One region of the Desulfonatronospira thiodismutans ASO3-1 genome, then DNA from elsewhere that is predicted to be linked to it. Evidence: predicted binding sites of a transcription regulator. Region 1 holds the regulator's gene; each other region holds the start of a gene.
The links. Region 1 encodes sigma-54, which starts transcription at its own class of promoters, with help from an activator protein. Its sites were predicted from a motif close to CTGGCACGGNNNNTGCTT; they were not measured.
Positions count from the first base shown of each region.

Region 2: DTHIO_RS21710 (DUF4168 domain-containing protein) is a predicted target of sigma-54. The motif match lies at 2,207-2,224, and genes of this name have one in related genera.
Region 3: DTHIO_RS21635 (DUF4168 domain-containing protein) is a predicted target of sigma-54. The motif match lies at 3,161-3,178, and genes of this name have one in related genera.
Region 4: fliD (flagellar filament capping protein FliD) is a predicted target of sigma-54. The motif match lies at 3,318-3,335, and genes of this name have one in related genera.

Region 1 covers NZ_ACJN02000003.1:503,244-507,749, reverse strand. The annotation lists gene rapZ (RNase adapter RapZ) at 1-153, opposite strand, end outside; gene DTHIO_RS14280 (PTS sugar transporter subunit IIA) at 129-578, opposite strand; gene hpf (ribosome hibernation-promoting factor, HPF/YfiA family) at 606-1,157, opposite strand; gene rpoN (RNA polymerase factor sigma-54) at 1,193-2,635, opposite strand; gene lptB (LPS export ABC transporter ATP-binding protein) at 2,651-3,373, opposite strand; gene DTHIO_RS14260 (LptA/OstA family protein) at 3,370-3,924, opposite strand; gene lptC (LPS export ABC transporter periplasmic protein LptC) at 3,937-4,479, opposite strand; gene DTHIO_RS14250 (KdsC family phosphatase) at 4,472-4,506, opposite strand, start outside.
Region 2 covers NZ_ACJN02000003.1:152,410-156,915, reverse strand. The annotation lists gene DTHIO_RS19895 (PAS domain-containing hybrid sensor histidine kinase/response regulator) at 1-621, shown strand, start outside; gene DTHIO_RS12515 (diguanylate cyclase) at 618-1,550, shown strand; gene DTHIO_RS21710 (DUF4168 domain-containing protein) at 1,737-2,117, opposite strand; gene DTHIO_RS19890 (TetR/AcrR family transcriptional regulator) at 2,600-3,181, opposite strand; gene DTHIO_RS12495 (Ros/MucR family transcriptional regulator) at 3,238-3,645, opposite strand; gene DTHIO_RS12490 (ferrous iron transporter B) at 4,039-4,506, opposite strand, start outside.
Region 3 covers NZ_ACJN02000001.1:1,143,842-1,148,347, reverse strand. The annotation lists gene DTHIO_RS05335 (S41 family peptidase) at 1-2,641, shown strand, start outside; gene DTHIO_RS21635 (DUF4168 domain-containing protein) at 3,251-3,550, shown strand; gene DTHIO_RS05325 (hypothetical protein) at 3,639-3,893, shown strand.
Region 4 covers NZ_ACJN02000003.1:1,073,226-1,077,731, forward strand. The annotation lists gene DTHIO_RS16940 (glycosyltransferase family 9 protein) at 1-471, shown strand, start outside; gene DTHIO_RS16945 (glycosyltransferase family 9 protein) at 458-1,513, shown strand; gene DTHIO_RS16950 (IS110 family RNA-guided transposase) at 2,107-3,168, opposite strand; gene fliD (flagellar filament capping protein FliD) at 3,476-4,506, shown strand, end outside.

The DNA of each region.
Region 1 (4,506 bases):
CACGCAAAAAAAACCCAGGTCTTCAAAGACGTTCAGGGCGGTGCTTTTTCCAGCCCCGGACAGGCCGGTGACAATAATTACCGGGTAGCAGCCCGCATGTTCTTTTTCTCTGCCTGGTACGTCCCGGATTAAACCCTGTTTATGAGTTTCCATAGTTCTTCCCTGGACTGGGCATTTATAAAGCAATCCTTGAAGTCAGGGTCCTGCAGCAGCCTGGAGATAAAAGCCAGGATTTTTAAATGCTTGCCAGCGCTTTTTTCCGGAGCCAGGACCAGGAAAAAAATGTGTACCGGCTTGTGATCCAGGGCGGAGAAATCCACACCTTCCCGGCTCAGACCGGCGCTGATAAGGATGTTATCCAGGCCGGCGATCTTGCCGTGAGGTATGGCCACGCCGTCGCCTATGCCGGTGGTGCCCAGGTTCTCCCTGCTCACGAGCACATTGTTGACTTCATTGCGGTCCAGGAAGTCGTGTTTTTCCACCAGGGGGGCGGCCAGTTCATCCAGGACTTCCGTCTTGTTTCTGGAGACCAGGCCGGCGACAATCTGGTCCGGGCTTAAAAAATCAGCAAGATGCATTGTATCTCTCTGTTATGCCAGACCTGTCTATACGCCTGGGTCAATAAAGCCGAAGTCCCCGTCCTTGCGGCGATAAACCACGTTTACCCTTTCGGTTTCAGCGTTTAAAAAGACCAAAAATTCGTATCCCAGGTTTTCCAGCTGCATGGCGGCCTCGTCCAGGGGCATGGGTTTGGGCTCGTACTGATCCGTGGCCACTATGCGGGGCTCCCGGCTCTGTCCCTCCTCTGCCGGGGAAAAACTGACCACATCCATGCGCACCTGCTGTTTTTCTCGTGTTTTTTTCTTTTTGTCCTTGATCTTATCTCTTTGTTTCTTGAGCTGGGCTTCAAGCTTGTCCAGGCTAAGGTCCACGGTGGAGTACATGTCTTCTGTTTCTTCGTTGGCAGAGATATGCAGATCTTTACCAGTGAGGATGCATTCAGCTATGTGCCTGAATTTTTCTACCTCCATATTTACCTGCAGAGAAACGTCGTCATTGTCAGTTATATATTTGGACAATTTTTCAAAACGATCCTGGGCGTAATTTTTCAGGTGATCAGAGGGTTCAAAACTTTTGAAATTGAATTTGATGTGCATGCTAGCCTCCTTGGATTTGTATATGGCTTTTGGAGTCAGAAGAATTTTTTCCTCTTTGAGGAAGAGGGAATGTCCAGAGCCATGCGGTACTTGGCCACAGTACGCCTGGCGATATTTACATCCAGGTTTTCTTTCAAAATGGCAGCTATGGCTTCATCGCTCAGTGGTTTTTTGGGGTCTTCCTCGCGAACCATCTTCTTGATGGCTGCCTTTACACTCTCGGAACCCACGTGGCCGCCTCCGTCCATGCTCAAGGCGCTGTTGAAGAAAAACTTGAGTTCAAAAATGCCGTAGGGAGTAGACACGTACTTGCTGGTGGTGATCCTGCTCACCGTTGACTCGTGCATCTCAATGTCCTCGGCCACTTCCTTGAGTATAAGAGGCTTTAACCGGCTTACTCCGTGCTCGAAGAACTCCTTTTGAAATTTGAGTATGCTCTGCATAACCTTGTACAGAGTGCGCTGCCTCTGGTGCAGGCTTTTCATGAGCCACACCGCTGAACGCGTTTTTTCCTGGATGTATTCGTTCTCCTGCTTGTTTTTCTTGTCTTTGACCAGCTGGTTTTCACCAGTATAAAAGGAACTGAGCTGCAGGTTGGGCAACCCGTCTTCATTCAAAAGGATGATAAAATCGTCTTCGTATTTGTAAACATAAATATCCGGGCTGATGTAAACAACATCCTCGCTGCCGTAGCTGGAGCCGGGGAAAGGGTCCAGGCTTCTTATGACCTCAATGTATTCCTGCATGTACTCCCGGCTGACCTTGAATTTTTTCAGAAGCGGGGCAATGCGGTTTTTTTCAATGTCTTCCAGGTGCTCCTTTACCAGTGAAGTGAGCACAGGATCGTCCTCGTTTAAGGCTTCAAGCTGTACCAGAAGACATTCCTGGATGTTTCTGGAACCTATGCCAATGGGGTCGAAATGCTGTATACGTTTTAAAACTCTTTTCACCTGCTCCTGTTCTGCGCCGGTGGATTCGGATATTTCCCGGGAAGTGGCCTGGAGATAGCCGCGGGAATCCAGATTGCCGATGATCTCTTCGCCGACAACCATATCTTCTTCGGAAAAATCCTGCAGCTGCAACTGCCAGAAGAGATGTCCTTCCAGTGAGGGCTTGGAAGAGTGTCTGGCCTCGAAACTTTGCATCTCTTCCGGGGTCTCCCTTTCATGGTGCACCGACTGCTTGGAACTGCTGGAAAATTCGCCCAGATAGTTTTCCCAGTCCGCATTTTTGATCATGGACTGTTCTTCGCTGTTGAGGCTTGTTTTGCGGTTGGCTTCTTCGTGTACATCCCGGGCCGTCTGCTCATCCTCCTGGTACTGGACCTCCTCCAGGATGGGGTTTTCCATGAGTTCCTGCTGCACCACCTCCAACAGCTCCACCCTGGAAAGCTGCAACAGCTTGATGGCCTGCTGCAGCTGCGGAGTCATCACCAGTTGCTGTGATAATTTGAGCTGTTGTCTGAGTTCCAGGGACATATTTATATAACCTGCTTACAATTGAAACGATTCTCCCAGGTATACCTGTCTGGCCCGGGCGTCCTGGGCTATTTCCCCTGGTGTGCCGTTCAGTATAACCTGGCCTTCAAATACGAGGGATGCCCTGTCGCAGATTTTCAGGGTTTCGCGCACGTTGTGATCTGAAATGAGCACACCTATGTTTTTTTCCTTTAGCTTAAGCACAATTTTCTGGATATCATCCACTGCAATGGGATCAATGCCTGCAAAGGGTTCGTCCAGAAGAATGAATTCAGGGTCCTTTATCAGGGACCTGGCTATTTCCAGACGCCGCCTTTCCCCTCCGGAAAGAAAGGAGGCCTTCTGATGAGCAAGCTTAGATATTCCCAGTTCGTGCATCAAAGACTCGGCCTTTTCCCGGCGGAGCTTTCTGTCCCTGCAGGTGTACTCCAGGATAAGCATCAAGTTGTCATAGACGCTCAGTTTTTTAAAAATGGAGCTTTCCTGCGGCAGATAACTCATCCCCAACTCTGCCCTTTTGGGCAGCGAAAGTCCAGTTATATCTTGACCGGCCAGTGCCACCCGGCCTTTGGTGGGGGGGATGATGCCCACCAGCATATAGAAGGTCGTGGTCTTGCCGGCGCCGTTGGGACCAAGAAGCCCCACTATTTCTCCCCGGTTTATGTCCAGGGATATTCCTTTGACCACGGGTTTTTTGCCATACTGCTTGTAAACGTCAAGGGCCTGCAGGGTGCTCACTGTCCGTCCCCGTCTGAATCGTCTGAATGAAAGATTACCCGGACCCTTCTTTCCTCGCTGCCGTATACCCGGGATGTATTGTCTTTGAGGTTGAGAACGATTTTTTCCCCTTCAACACTGTTTTTGCCTTCAATAAGCCTGGGGTCCTGCTCCAGTTCTACAATCTCTGTGTCGGGATAATATGTCAGAAGTCCGCTGCGGCCCTCCCTGCCTTCTCCCTGGATCCGCACCTGTCCCCGGGCGACGATTTTCTCTATGTCATCATCTTCTCCGGCTTCAGGTGCGGTCTCATCCATGTCCGCATCCGACCTGAGATATACGTAAAGCTTGTCTGACCAGAGCTCGAAATCAGGGCGGCGGACATAAACGTCACCGGAAAACACAATTAGATTTTCCGCGCCTTTAAAGGTCATGTCCCGTGAGGTAATCTCCGTACCCTTGTCGTTTTCAGCCTGGATCCCGGCAGGGTAAAGAAATAAGGCCGCCAGGACACAGACCAGGATATAGGGAAAAAATCTGCAGTGCATTGTGATTGCCTGTATTCTGTTCATGATGTGTTTTGTTCAGTTTCCCCGGATGCTGGTCCTGACACCCTGGGTGGCCACGATTTTGTCCTCTTCAAGCATTATAAGGGCCCTGGGGGTGTCTACCCTCATGCCCCGGCCCGTAAAGGAAACATTGTCTTCCAGCAGGACATGTCCCTCGCCTTCCTTGTATGTAGCCTTTTCTGAAGTGGTGTAAAGGCCCCCTGAACGGGCCTTTACGTCGGGCCACATATAAAGGGTTCCGCTGTCCTGGTCTATTCTGCCCCGGGCAGCCCTGATTTCAACAGGTTCGCCGTTTTTCTCTCCGAAATAGGTCATGACAGGTTCCTGCAGAAGGTAGATGTTCTCCTTGCGCATGAAGCCTGCCTGTTTTGCGTCAAGCTCCCAGATTTTTTTGTCCCGGCCGCTTTGAACCAGGGTCAGATCCCTGATGTTTAAATCAACTTCCAGGTCCTGGTCAAAGTCAACTTGTCTCGGCCCCGGGGTTTCGCGCCAGAAAATGCTCAGCAGGAAAAACATGAGCATAACCGTAAGGATTATGGGAAAGGCTTTCTTAAGCATGTTTCTGGACCCATTTGCGCCACTCCT
Region 2 (4,506 bases), 350 kb from region 1:
AAAATGGAGCCTGAGCAGGACTCATCCCTTCTGCCCCGGTCTCTGGAAGGTTTCGACCTGGCCCAGGGGCTCAGATCTGCCGACAGGGACTCCGGTTTTTACCACAGGATGCTGCTGCGTTTCCGGGAACAGTTGAGCGGTGAGTTTGCCCGCATTGATGAAGAGCTGGACAAGGGAAAAAGCGGAGACGGCCCAAGGCTTGTGCATACCCTCAAGGGCCTGGCCGGAACAGTCGGGGCCGTGCGCCTGGCTGAAGCTGCCAGCTTCATAGATCTGGCCTTTAAGGAGAACAGGGAAATAACTCTGGAACTGCGCCGGGAACTGGACCATGCTATGCATCAGGCCCGGACAGAGCTGGACGGCCTGGAAAAAGCTCCAGGTCAGTCCCGGGAAGTAGACCAGGAAGAGGGTGTGGCTGCCATGTCCAGCATGCTGCAGCTGCTTAAAAACAGCGAGATGGTCCAGGACGAGCTTATCGAGGCCGTTACAGGTTTTTTGCGCAGCCGGGCAGGGGTAGAAGAGGTTGACGAGCTGGCCGGGCTGGTGGAAAACTTTGAACACGATGCTGCCGTCGTAAAACTGCTGGAACTGGCTTCAAGATCAGGAGTAAGTGTAGAATGAGTTCCGACGAAACAAAGGAAAAAAGATCAGTACTTATAGTGGATGACCAGCCGGACAATATCCATGCCCTGGGAAAGCTCATCAAAGATGAATACAGGATAATGGCGGCCACCAGCGGAGCCAGGGCCCTGGAAATAGCAGAAAGCGACAACCCCCCGGATCTGATCCTGCTGGACGTAATGATGCCGGAAATGGACGGGTACGAAGTATGCCGCAGGCTGAAACGAAACGAGAAGACCAACTCCATTCCGGTAATTTTTGTGACCGCCATGGATTCTGCCGAAGACGAAGAGACGGGCTTCAACCTGGGTGCGGTGGACTACATCTCCAAGCCTTTCAAGCCCACCATAGTCCGGGCCAGGATCAAAAACCAGATGAACCTCAAGATCAAGACGGACATGCTGGAAAAGCTGTCCATGCAGGATGGCCTGACAGAAATCCCCAACCGGCGTTTCTTCGAGGAAAACCTGGCCAGGGAGTGGTCGCGATGCATGCGCAACGGCCTGCCTCTATCCCAGCTCATCATGGATATTGATAATTTCAAACCCTACAACGACAACTATGGCCATGGAGCAGGAGATGACTGCCTGAAAAAAGTAGCAAACGTGATCAAAAATACTCTGTCCCGCCCCACGGACCTGGCCGCCCGCTACGGGGGCGAAGAATTCGTGGTTCTTCTGCCCGAAACCCATGCTGCAGGAGCCGTTCACGTGGCCGAAGAGCTGCGGGCAGCAGTGCAGGGCTTGGGCATCACCCATGAGCACTCTCCCACGGCATCAGTAGTCACCATAAGTGTGGGAACGTCCACCCACAGTGCAGAAAGCCCCATGAAAAACAAAGAACAGTTGCTGCAGCTGGCGGACGAGGCCCTGTACCAGGCCAAAGAATCCGGCAGAAACCGGGTTCAGTCTTCGTATCTCGATTGGTGAGGAGGGCAGGGGACAGACAGGCACCCCGGCACTTATTTTATGGATGCTTAGCTTCGTGCTGCGCGCTTCGCGTTGTTCGTGTGACAAAAATGGACTTTTGCAGGCTTATCCTGCTATGCCCTGAGTGCGGCACAAAATTATCAGCGTCCGCGGGTGATAAGAAGTCACCCGGGACGCTGTCGGGGATCAGTAAAAATCGGCAAGAAGTTCATCGTCTTCCTGGACGTGGTAGCCAATGCCTCTGTAGGTTTCTTCATCAAGTCCGGCATCATCAATGGCTTCCTGCATTTCTTCCACTGCCTCACTTCTAAGGTCTTCGTAAAGAACGCCCTCGGCGTCATGCAACAAGTTGGTATACTCAGCCCTGATTTCCTTGAGTTCCTTGGAAGCCTGCACAAACGCCTGCAGGTCTTCATGCTCTATATCATCGGCTGAGAGTTCGGTTTCTTCGTCGATCTCGCTTTCAAAAACATCATCGTAGTTTGATGCATGTACAGCTCCAAGACTGAAGACAAAAAGTACAACGCTGAAAAGAGCGGTTGTAATAAATAATTGATTTTTTTTCATGATGCGACCTCCTTTAGTTTGAAAACTCAGTGCCGGTTCACAGCTTTGCAGGTACAGAAACATTGTGATTGTATGCGGCTTCAAACATAAAGCATGTAGTGTGCCAAAAAGAAAAAACTTTCTGCCTGCATTTAAAAGTCCTGCTGGTGGCGAATTTCTCCGGCGTACAGATTTTCCGGTTAAGCCTCCTCCGGGCTTGCAATAAAGTCTCATGTGTCAAAATAAAACAGGGTCGGAAGGCAGCTTGAAGCAGCATGCCAGGGAGGATGGATGTATCTGCAAAAAGTTTTTTGAGCGGGTTTTACAGGCGGCAATTATCTGATTCTGCTGACCCCTTAAACATCATTTCTGGCTGCATTTACGCCGGGAAGCGTGACAGAAGGATTTCCAGCAGGCGCATCTTCCAGGGGGAACTGCTGTTCATCCAGTGTACAAGAATAGTGCAGAATGCCGGCCGGTATGCAGGGGTGCGGCTATAGTGATCAAGATTTCACCAGAGATTTTCGGCAGAATTCTATAGTGCCCTGCGTGTCGGGCTGAGAGTCTTTCTTTCTCATAATTTTCATGCGCATGAACTCGTTGGCCAGACATAAAAGAATAAGGGCCGTTTGCTCCACAGGGTGCGCGTCAAACTCTTTTTTTGCATTGCCGGATTCCAGACAGTCCTGGATATAGGATGACACCATCTGCTGCTGTTTTTCCAGGATATCCCGGCAGGCATGTTGTTTCTGCATAAGCTTGCCTGGGCAGTTGGAAAGGATCAGCCTGGCATTCTGGGGATGCTCTTCAGCAATGTGAGAGTGCAGCCTGATGAGGTTGGCTATCTTGTCAAACTCTGTCTGGGTGTTTTTGGGCAGTTCGTCAATATGTTCGGCGTATTTTTGAAACACCTCTGCCAGGATGTATGTAAAAATTTCTTCTTTGCCCTTGAAATGGTAGTAAAGAAGGGGTTCAGTGACTCTGGTTTCCCTGGCGATCTGCAAGGTGGTGGTGTTGTCGAATCCCTGGGAGGCAAACAGTTGGGCGGCAACCTCCAGAATCTTTTTCTTCTTGTTTTTGGCCATTTTCTTTTCCTTTGAAAAATCAAAGCCCTCACACAAGGGTGAGGGCGTGGTTTGGTTTATCTGCCGGGCATCTTGATTTCACGTTTTTTCCACAGTTCCATGTCCTGCATTTTTTTGCGCCGCTCACGGGCCAGTGATTTGGCCACAAGGGACTGATTCTTCTTGTAGCCCCATTTGGCTTTGTATTCTTCAGGAGTCATGTCATGCTTGGCAAAATGCTTTTTTGTCAGCACCTTAAAAGACTTGCCGCACTCAAGACAGGTTATGCTTTTTTCTTTAATTGCCTTTTTGGGGTCCACAGAAGGTTCCTGGGAATCTTTTTCCTGTAATTCATCTGTTTTGGAAGCTTCCTGTATCCCAGCAGACAGGGATTTGATCATGGAATTTATCTCTTCTTCTGTCATGTTCCGCACTGCGGCCTGGGCTTTGACGATCTCCAGAGCCTGTTTGACGTGGTCTTCCATTTCTTCTCCTTGATTGTTTTTTAAAGGATTTAAAGGTTGTTACCCGATGCATTATACTTGTAAGATGCATGTACGTGGTATTTTTCCGGGACAGATATAGAGACGTTTGCCTTACTTCAGAATTAAAGTCAATAAGTCTATTCGTATCTGTCAGCGCTTTTAAGGAAAGCAGGGGACAGGCACTCCGGGACCCATTTGAGCATCATTTTGTGCTTAAAACATCTCATTTTTTGGGACAAGTGGGTCCCGGAAGAGCCAGTCCCCATGCCACATGCAAAGCGCTGACAGATACGTCTATTCACAGCATCAGCTCAATTCAAAGCACTGCCTGAATCCGACATTGCCTGCAGGCATGGCATTATACTGGTAAGGAATGATATCAGGTAGAAAAGATCATCCGAATATCCAGGCCAGAAATTCCATGCGGGCGAATATGCCGCCTACGATGAAGGCTGTGGCACTGGTGGCGATGAGCATGAAAAAAGCGGTTTTTATGCTGAACTCCCTGGCCAGGATAGCCACGATGGCTATGCATGGCACGTAGAAAAGCCCAACAGTAGCGCCCACAAAGAGCTGCAGTGTGGTCAGGTCCATCTCGATGAGGGGGAGGACGGCCAGTTCCCGGCGCATGATGCCCAGGATAAGAGGTACAGATGCCTCCTGGGGCAGCAGAAGCCAGTGTTCCACCAGGGGGCTCATGAAACGCCCTGCGGCAGCCATGATACCCGTTTCGTAGAGTACGGAGGCAATGCCTACGGCCACGACCATGGGCAGGGCCCCGTCTGTAACGTAGCGCTTGAACCTGATCCAGATCTTTTTGGCCAGTACGTCCCGGCGCGGGGGCAGAAGTTCGGGGATTTC
Region 3 (4,506 bases), on a different contig from region 1:
TGGAGATGACGGCCCGGACAGGTATGAGTTGCGAAGTGTTGACAGGGAGGTGACTGAAGCGGCCCTGAGCCCGGACAATCAGGTCCTGGCCCAGGTGGCTTATGGCCGGGTTTTTGTGCGCCACGTGGATGAGTACAGTCCCACCAGGCCGGTAACACCCGGTACCCATGCCCGTCACCGTCACCCGGCCTGGTCTCCGGACGGTTTGCGGCTATATTTCACCAGCGATGCCCATGGCACGGATTCCATATACAAGGCCAGAGTAGCCCTGACCAGGGAGGAAATCAGGCTGGGGGTACACGACATAACTGTTGACGGCCAGCCTGAAAAAAGCCCGCAAAAGACCCCGCCTGAAGAGTCTGAAGTTAAGCCTGACAGGGAAGAGCAACGCCTGCAGGGGCAGCCTGAGAAGGACTTGCGGGAGGTGGAGGATGAAGCAGATGATCCCTTTGCACCTCTGGATCCCGTGGACCCGGGTGCCCCCCGCGGACCGGACCCTGCACCGGAACCTGGAACGGACCCGGCCCATGATCCCGACCCTGAGCCGCAAGAGGAGCCTGAAGAGGACCTTGGCCTGGAACAGGCTGAAGGTCTGCCCGGAAAAATGGACCCTGCACGGTGGCAGGATGCTGTTCATTTCGAGGTTGTCCCGGTTGTGGACAGCGGCCTAAACGACCGTCGGCCCTCTCCGTCCCCGGATGGCAAACGCCTGGCTTTTCTTCGCGGTCCTGGAGACCTGATGGTGAAAGACCTGACTTCAGGAAAGAAGCAGACGCTGGTGGAGGGCTGGGACTTCAGTATGCACTGGCGCTGGTCTCATGACGGACAATATATCGCCTATTCCCAGAACGATCTCAATTTCAGTTCCAATATCTTCATAGTCCCTGCAGACGGTTCTGAAGAACCTGTCAATATAACCAGGCATCCGCGAAACGATCTCAATCCCCGCTGGTCGGCCGACGGACGGATACTGAGCTTTATTTCCAACCGATCGGGTGACAACTATGATGTATACAGGGTCTACCTGGATCCGGACATGGAAAATATGACCACCAGGGAACTGCATAATTATTACCGTGAGGCCGGCAAAGAAGCGGAAAAAATTCGTCCCCTGCCGGTGCGGCTTCCAGGCAGCCCTCCCGTTCCGACTCCCTTGAGTCTCGAACCATGGGAGATGGACCTGGAAAACGCCTGGCGCAGGATAGAGCCAGTGACAAACTCATCCCTGAACAAGACCTCAAACGAAATGACCCCTGGAGGGGATCGCTTCCTGTTTAATTCCGGAGGAGATGATCTCGTCAGTCTCAAGTGGGACGGCAGCGAGCGCAAGCGACTAAGTTCCGCCGTGAATGTTCAGGGGCTGGATATTACCGGCAAGAGTGCAGTGTACACACTGCGCGGAGAAGCAGGTATTGCACCTCTGGACGGTGGAGAGCACAGACGCCCCGGGATTTCAGAGAATATCCGCATAGATAAAAAGGAGCAGTCCCTGCAGAAATTCCGGGAGGCGGCCAGGGTAATGCAGGAGCACTTTTACCTGTCTGACATGAAGGGTCTTGACTGGCCTTCGTTGACCCGGGAATACGAAGAACTTGTAAAGCGCACCAGGACGGCCAGCGAATTCAGCGACATCTCCAACCGCTTTATGGGAGAACTCGGGGCCTCGCACACCGGGGTTTTCAATCCGGGTCCGGAGGCAGGGACTCGCGAACCCTCGGGCCGTCTGGGCATTGATTACCAGCAGGTTTCCCTGGAGGACGGAGGTTATGGGTTCAGGGTCAAAGATGTTGTGCCCGGGGGGCCGGCACATCGCTCAGCTGTTTCTTTGCAGCCCGGGGACATAATCACACATATTGACATGCACCGGTTTGAAGAGCCCGAGACCCTGCTGCAAAGACTGCGGGGGACAGCGGGCCGGGAGGTGGTTGTGGGCTTCAAGCGTCCTTCAGATGATGGTTTTTTAAACCACAACACCCTGGCAATACCTGTTTCCTATGAGGACCTGGCAGCTCTTCGTTACGAAGCCTTCCGGGATGAAAGCAGCAAAAAGGTTTCAAATCTCTCAGACGGGCGTCTGGGATATATACATATTCAGACCATGAACCAGGCATCTCTGGAGGACTTCCAGGGCCACCTCTATGCTGCAGCAAAAGGCAAGGAGGGGTTGATAATAGATGTGCGCAACAATGCCGGGGGTTACACAACAGACCTTATCCTGGCCTCCATAATGACCAGGGAGCATGCCTATACCGTACCTGCCGGGGCTGATCCGCAGAAGACCGGGCATTATCCCCAGGACCGTCTGCCTGTGCCGCGCTATACCCTGCCCATAAACATGCTGGCCAATGAAAAGAGCTATTCCAACTCGGAAATTCTGGCCCATGCCTTCAAGACCCTGGACCGGGGAGTACTGGTGGGGGAGCAGACCTACGGCGGGGTTATTTCCACTTCGGGCTACAGACTGATTGACGGGGCGCAGGTCCGGGTTCCTTCCCGGGGCTGGTACCTCCCGGATGGTACGGATATGGAACAAAACGGTGCCGTTCCCGACCTGCGCGTAGAGCAGACACCGGAAGACGAGGCTGCAGGACGCGATCCTCAGCTGGAAAAGGCGGTGGAGAACCTGCTTGAGCGCCTGTAACCATTCAGGAGGGCACGGTAGTGACCAATGGCACAGGGCCAGGGGACTGTTCCCGCGTAACCCCTTTTTATTCTTCAAAACCGTGTGTGCGGAGCACCCGTGTGAAGCCTGAAGGCTTCCCGTGCCTAAGAAGATTTTTTTGGCACGGGCAACTTCGCTGCACACCCCGGTGAAACCAGCTACGCGGACCCAGCACTCACTTTTCCATTTGTTTGCTTGTGATGAAACCGAAATTATTAAAGTGAGTGCTGGGTGTTTCACGGGGCGAGCGGGCGGCTCTGCCGCTCACGGCTGGGGAGTACGCCTCAAGTCTATTCTCGGTGGTGATTGCTGGCTCCCCCTGAATGGTTAATTTCTGCCGGCGTATCCAATGGTTGCCTGGATCTGCAAAAATGGCACAGCATGCAATTCCTGCACAGTTTTTTGCATGTCCAGTCCGCACACTTCCCTCCCCGGCAAGGAGAGGTATACTTCTCAATCTCCGCCTCACTGCACCCTCGAGTTACTATATTCTATTTTTTGGCACGCTGGTTGCTATCTAAAGAAAACAACAGACGCAAAAAACGGTTTTATTTTTTAATCTTTATTTTGTTTATTATGGAGGCATCCATGCAGGACAGCAAAAATTTCATGGGCTCAGATATAGGCGAATCTGAAATGGATAAAGTGGCCGAAGCCTACAAATCCATCAAGTCCATCAAAGAAAACGTACACAAAGAAATGACTGCTTTGAATGACTCTGATGAAACCCTGCAGAAGCTGGAAAAGGCAGGGGAGGATATGGTCAGAGCAGTAGAGCAGCAGGGACTGGATTTTGAAACTTACAACGAAGCAATGGAAGCAGTGAAAACCGATGATGAACTGCGCAGGTCTTTAAACAAAAGGCTGCAGTCTTCGGGTGAGCATTAATAACATCCCGGATCAATATTGATAAAAAGTTTTCACTGCATAAAGGTAGTCATATATGTGTAACTTAAATTAAAACCAAGGAGGATTTATGTTCGAAAAAATGGGTATCAAGCTTTTGAGTCTGCTTTTTGCTTTCATGCTGGTAATGGGTTTTGGAATGAACCTGCATGCAGCGGATGGCTTTGATGCAGAAGAGCCGGCCGCTGAAGAGTACGGTGGAGCCGAAGGCCATGAAGCCCCTGAAGGTTATGAAGAATATGAACCCGAAGAATACGAAGAGTACGAAGCCCCTGAAGGCTATGAAGAACATGAACCCGAAGAATACGAAGAACCTGACTTCTAAAAACCTGCATCCACATTCAGGACCGGCGTAAAGCCGGACACAAAAAAAGGCCCTCCATCTGGAGGGCCTTTTTTGTGTCTGCTGCGGCGGAGGATCGCCTTGCGACATTTCACTGTAGAAGACAGCACGGTAAATTTCAAAAAAAGTTGTTGCTTCCGCTAAATTGCTTCAGTTAGACAATTTCTTCAGATACGGTAACCGTAACCCTTCAGGGGGGAGATATGCCAATTTGCCTGTCTGCCAGGCGGGTAATGCCCCCGCACATATCCTTAAAACTATTTGCTACCTGCGCACACAAAGCTTGAAGAAACTCTAACAAATACCTCAAGGCTGCGTTTAAAGATATGGGCGGGGCATGCTTCTGGGGAGCTTTTATTCTTCAAAACCGTGTGTGCGGAGCACCCGTGTGAAGCCTGAAGGCTTCCCGTGCCAGAGAAGATTTTTTTGGCACGGGCAACTTCGTTGCACATCCCAGTGAAACCAGCTACGCTGACCCAGCACTCACTTTTCCATTTGTTTGCTTGTGATGAAACCGAAATTATTAAAGTGAGTGCTGGGTGTTTCACGGGGCGAGCGGGCGGCTTTGCCGCTCACTGTTGGGGAGTACGCCTCA
Region 4 (4,506 bases), 570 kb from region 1:
AAGAAGTGGCCCGGCGCATACTTTGCTGAAGTCATAGACATGGTCCACGACAACCTGGACATGCAGGTCATGCTCTTTGCCGGTCCAGGCGAAGAAAAGGCCGCCAGGGAAATAAAAGACCTGGTCCGCCGCCAGGACCTGCTCCTGGATCTTTCCGGCCGGCTGGACCTGCCCGGCCTGGCCGCATTCCTGCAGGGCCTGGACTGCTACCTGTGCAACGACTCCGGCCCCATGCATCTGGCCTGGACTCAAAATACCCCTGTTGCGGCCCTTTTCGGCCCCACAACCAGGTCCCTGGGATTCTTCCCCCGGGGAGAGCACTCCACAGTCCTGGAAACGGACCTGGAGTGCAGGCCCTGTGGACTGCACGGGAGCAAAAGCTGCCCCCAGGGGCATCACCGCTGCATGCTGGACCTAACGCCCAAAAAAGTATTTGATGTCATCAGGGAAAAAATCCATGCCCGGCAATGAACCTGAAAATTTCGTCGTGATTCGCCTGGGCTCCCTGGGAGACGTTGTCCTGACCACAGGAGTGCTTCAGGCCTGGCATGCCCGCACTGGAGCACGCTTTATCTTTGTCACCAAAAAGGCCTTTGCCCCGGTCCTGGAAAAACATCCGGCCATAAAGGAGATCATCACTGTTCCAGGCAAGTATCTGACCACTCCCGGGTGGCTGAACTTCTGCCGCCTGCTGGCCCGCCGGTTCAGGGACCTGCAGCTCATTGATCTTCACTGCAGCCTGCGTTCAAGGATACTAAGGGCCATGTGGCCCTGCCGGACTTTTGCCTACCCCAAGATGGCCCTGCACAGGCGGATGTTCGGCCTCACCGGCATGGATCTGTTTGGGCGCGAGCTCTTAAAATCCAATATCCCCCAGCGCTACTTCCGCGCCCTGTATCCCCGGCCTCCAGCCCGGGACACTCTTGAGCCCCGCATTCACCTGTCCTCTGCGGAAAAGGCCGAGGCGCGGGAGACCCTGTCCCGGTCCGGAATCACTCTTGCCAGCCAGCATACGCCGTCCAGACCCCTTATCGCCCTGCACCCCTATGCCACCCACCCGGCCAAGGCCTGGCCCACGGACAACTGGCTGGCCCTGGCCACCCTGCTGGAAGACCGCGGCATGGACTGGGTAATCATTGGCCGGGAAAATTACTCCCTTCTGCCGGATAGCTCCAGGGACCTGACTTCCAGGACAGACATCCGCCAGACCTGCGCTCTGCTTGAGCACTGCTGCGCCTTAGTCACCGGGGATTCCGGGCCCATGCACCTGGCCCGGGCCGTACATACCCCCCTGGTGGCCCTGTTCGGGCCTACCACCCGGGAATGGGGATTTTTCCCCGCAGCAAAAAACAGCCTGGTCCTGGAATCAGAACTGCCCTGCCGGCCCTGTTCCCTGCACGGCAGACTCAAAAACACCTGCACCGCCCCCTGCATGCACCACATCACCCCCTCCCGGGTCCTGGACGCCCTGAACCGGATTACTTCCGGCTCCAGTACGCTTAACACGGATTAACTGCTCAGAGAAGATATTTTTTATCTCTCGTCCCCTTCCATCCAAACACCCCCATACTTTCTTCCCCCATGCCCTATGCCTTCTTCCCCCATGCGCCATGCCCCATACTTTCTTCCCCATGCCCTATGCATCCTCTTCCACTCCCATACTTTCTTCCCTATGCGCCATGCGCCATGCCCCATGCCCCATGCCTTCTTCCAATTCCCCAATCCCTTCCATGAGAAGGCCTGTCAATGTCCGACGTGGCGGACCACCTTTTTACCCTTGCGAGCTTTAAGCCCCGAAACAAGTCTCACTTCCATTCGCACTCTTTAGGGGCCTTTGCCGGCAGGCCCGGTGTCTCAGTGAGTTTCGCTTGTTGGAAGCTGACCACCTGAATCTCGGCCTCTTTTATCATTGCCGGCAAGCAATTGGGCCTAGGAATTGGCCGCAGTCTTCCGAACGGGACTTCATTGTAAAAGGGCTTGTTTTTGCCGCAGGATCCTGATCAGGCCTCCTGGCTAGGTTTCGGAGGAGCCGGCCTGGGGATTGCGGGTGACCTTGGTCGTGTCCGCAATCCCCAGGCCGGCTCCAATACCATCACTCTACTTAACTTATGCCGCTTGCCTGACTACACTTTGATTGTAAAACGGATCGTATTCTTCTCCTGTTACCCAAAGCCTATGCAGTAAGACAGCCAACTTTCGGGCTACAGCCACAATCGCTCGCTTCTTGGATATCTTGCCTCCGCGCTGGGAAATGCGCTCTCCATGCCTCTTAAGCTCACTATCCGGACCAAATGGTCCTAATATGTAATGAGCAGCGTTGATCAATAATCGACGTAAATCCTTATTACCACACTTGGTTATTCTTAGCTGCTTATCCATATCTCCAGATTGATCCCGCTTGGGAACCATGCCTAAAAAGGGACCCACATCCCGGCTCTTGTGAAAACGGCTGCTGTCCTCCAAGGTCAATATAAAGGCCAGGGCAGTTATGGGACCCACGCCAGGAACCTGTCTTAGAACATCTGTTTCAGGGTAACTTTTTTGGCTTACTTCTGCGATCTTTTGTTCGTATTCCCTGATACGCTTGGTCAGACTCTCTATCTGCTCTATGAGAGGAAAAAGCGCGAACTTGAGCCTCTCGGGAACATGCTCGTAGGCCTTTTTGTGAAAACTGGGAGCACTGCAGGATGGAATCCGTTCACCAAATGATTTCACAATGCCGCGAACATGATTGATCAAGCTAGACCTGCTCTTGACCAGCATATCCCTGGACTGAATAAGAACCAGATCCTCCTGGGACTGCTCACTGCGGTGCTGTATAGGCTCCAAAAGCTTGGGATCAACCCTGGCAATCCTGGCCAGCATCTCTGCATCCCGGTAATCCGTCTTGACCGGATCCTGCCAGATGGCTCTGAGTTTGCGGGTATTACCCACCAAAACTTCACAGCCCAACTCTTCCAGCAGCCTGCTGACCCAACCGGAATGTGTCCCGGTCTCGATGGCCACCAAAGACCCGGAGTACTTTTCAAAACTCTTGTGCATGGCTTTTTTGGTATTAGATACCTTGAAAATCTTAACCACCTCTCCGGAAGCATCCAGAACGCATACCACATTCTGCCTATCTCCCAGGTCGACACCAATGGTAAAATTTGCTACATTTGTACTCATGGCTGGTCCTCCTTAATCTTTGCAGCACATTGACTGCGTTTATTTTATAGTGAGCATGATTAACTCATAGCTCGCAAGGAGGTCCAGCCTTCTCATCCTACCTGAATCATAAACCTAAAGCCATCAGCAAAACAGCCGATACTTACAATAAGGCACCAATTTTGCTTTAACCAGAAGCAGCAACCACCGGGGATCACAGTTATCCTCCGGGCGTGCAGCTTCCAGGCACAAAAAAGCCCTGGCCCGGAATGCTGCCGGGAATAATTTTCCGCATTTTTCGCACAAGACCAAGCCAAGGAGGCAGATAATGCCGGATCTGACTTCAGGACAGATACGCTTTGACGGATTGGGCTCAGGCATGGACTTTGACCAGATCGTCAACCAGATGGTCCAGATTGAAGGCCGCCGCATCCAGAGACTGCAGCAGGACATGCAGCAGGAGCAGGTCAAAATGGAGGCCTCCCAGGAACTGCAGAACTCCATGGTCTCCATGCGTTCCGAGATGGATTCCATGAACACTCTGGATGATTTCTTCATCCGCAGTGCCGAATCCGGCCAGGAGAGCGTGGCCTCGGCCTCGGCGGACAGCAGCGCCGAAGAAGGCTCATACAACCTGGAAGTAGGCCAGCTGGCCCGCAACCATATCATGTTCAGCAATGAAGGCTTTGAAGAGACCGACGATGTGGTCAACTCTTCAGGTGAAACCAGAACCTTCAGCTACCAGTACGGTCCCGAAGAAGGCGAGGACGCCCATGAACGTGTAGATCTGGAGGTTCCGGAGGGCACCACCCTGCAGGGCCTGGTGGAACTCATAAACGAGGACCCGGACAACCCCGGGGTCCGGGCTACCCTGATCAACGACGGCAACGAATATTTTCTGCAGCTGAAGGGCATGGATCAGGGGGCTGACTACAAGGTAGAGATAAAAGATGAAGAAACGGACCTGGATGGCTTTAAAGCAGACGATTTCGATACCAGCCAGGAGGCCCAGAACTCAAAGATCAAGGTGGACGGCTGGCCCCGGGATGAAGTTGACGAAGACGGAGAGGTCACTGAAGAGCGCTGGATAGAACGCGATTCCAACTCCGTGGACGATGTTATCGAAGGCGTGACCCTGAACCTTTATGAAACAGGCGAGACCCAGATAACAGTTTCCGATGACCACGAGGCCATCAAGGAGCAGGTGCAGGAATTCGTGGACAGCGTCAATAATGTCCTGGCCATGATGCAGGGGGTCTCCAGGATCGAGGAGGACGAGGAAGCCGAGGATGATGACATGGCCGGTCCCCAGACCTCCCTTCTCACCGGCAACTACGGGGTGCGCATGGTCCAGGACCG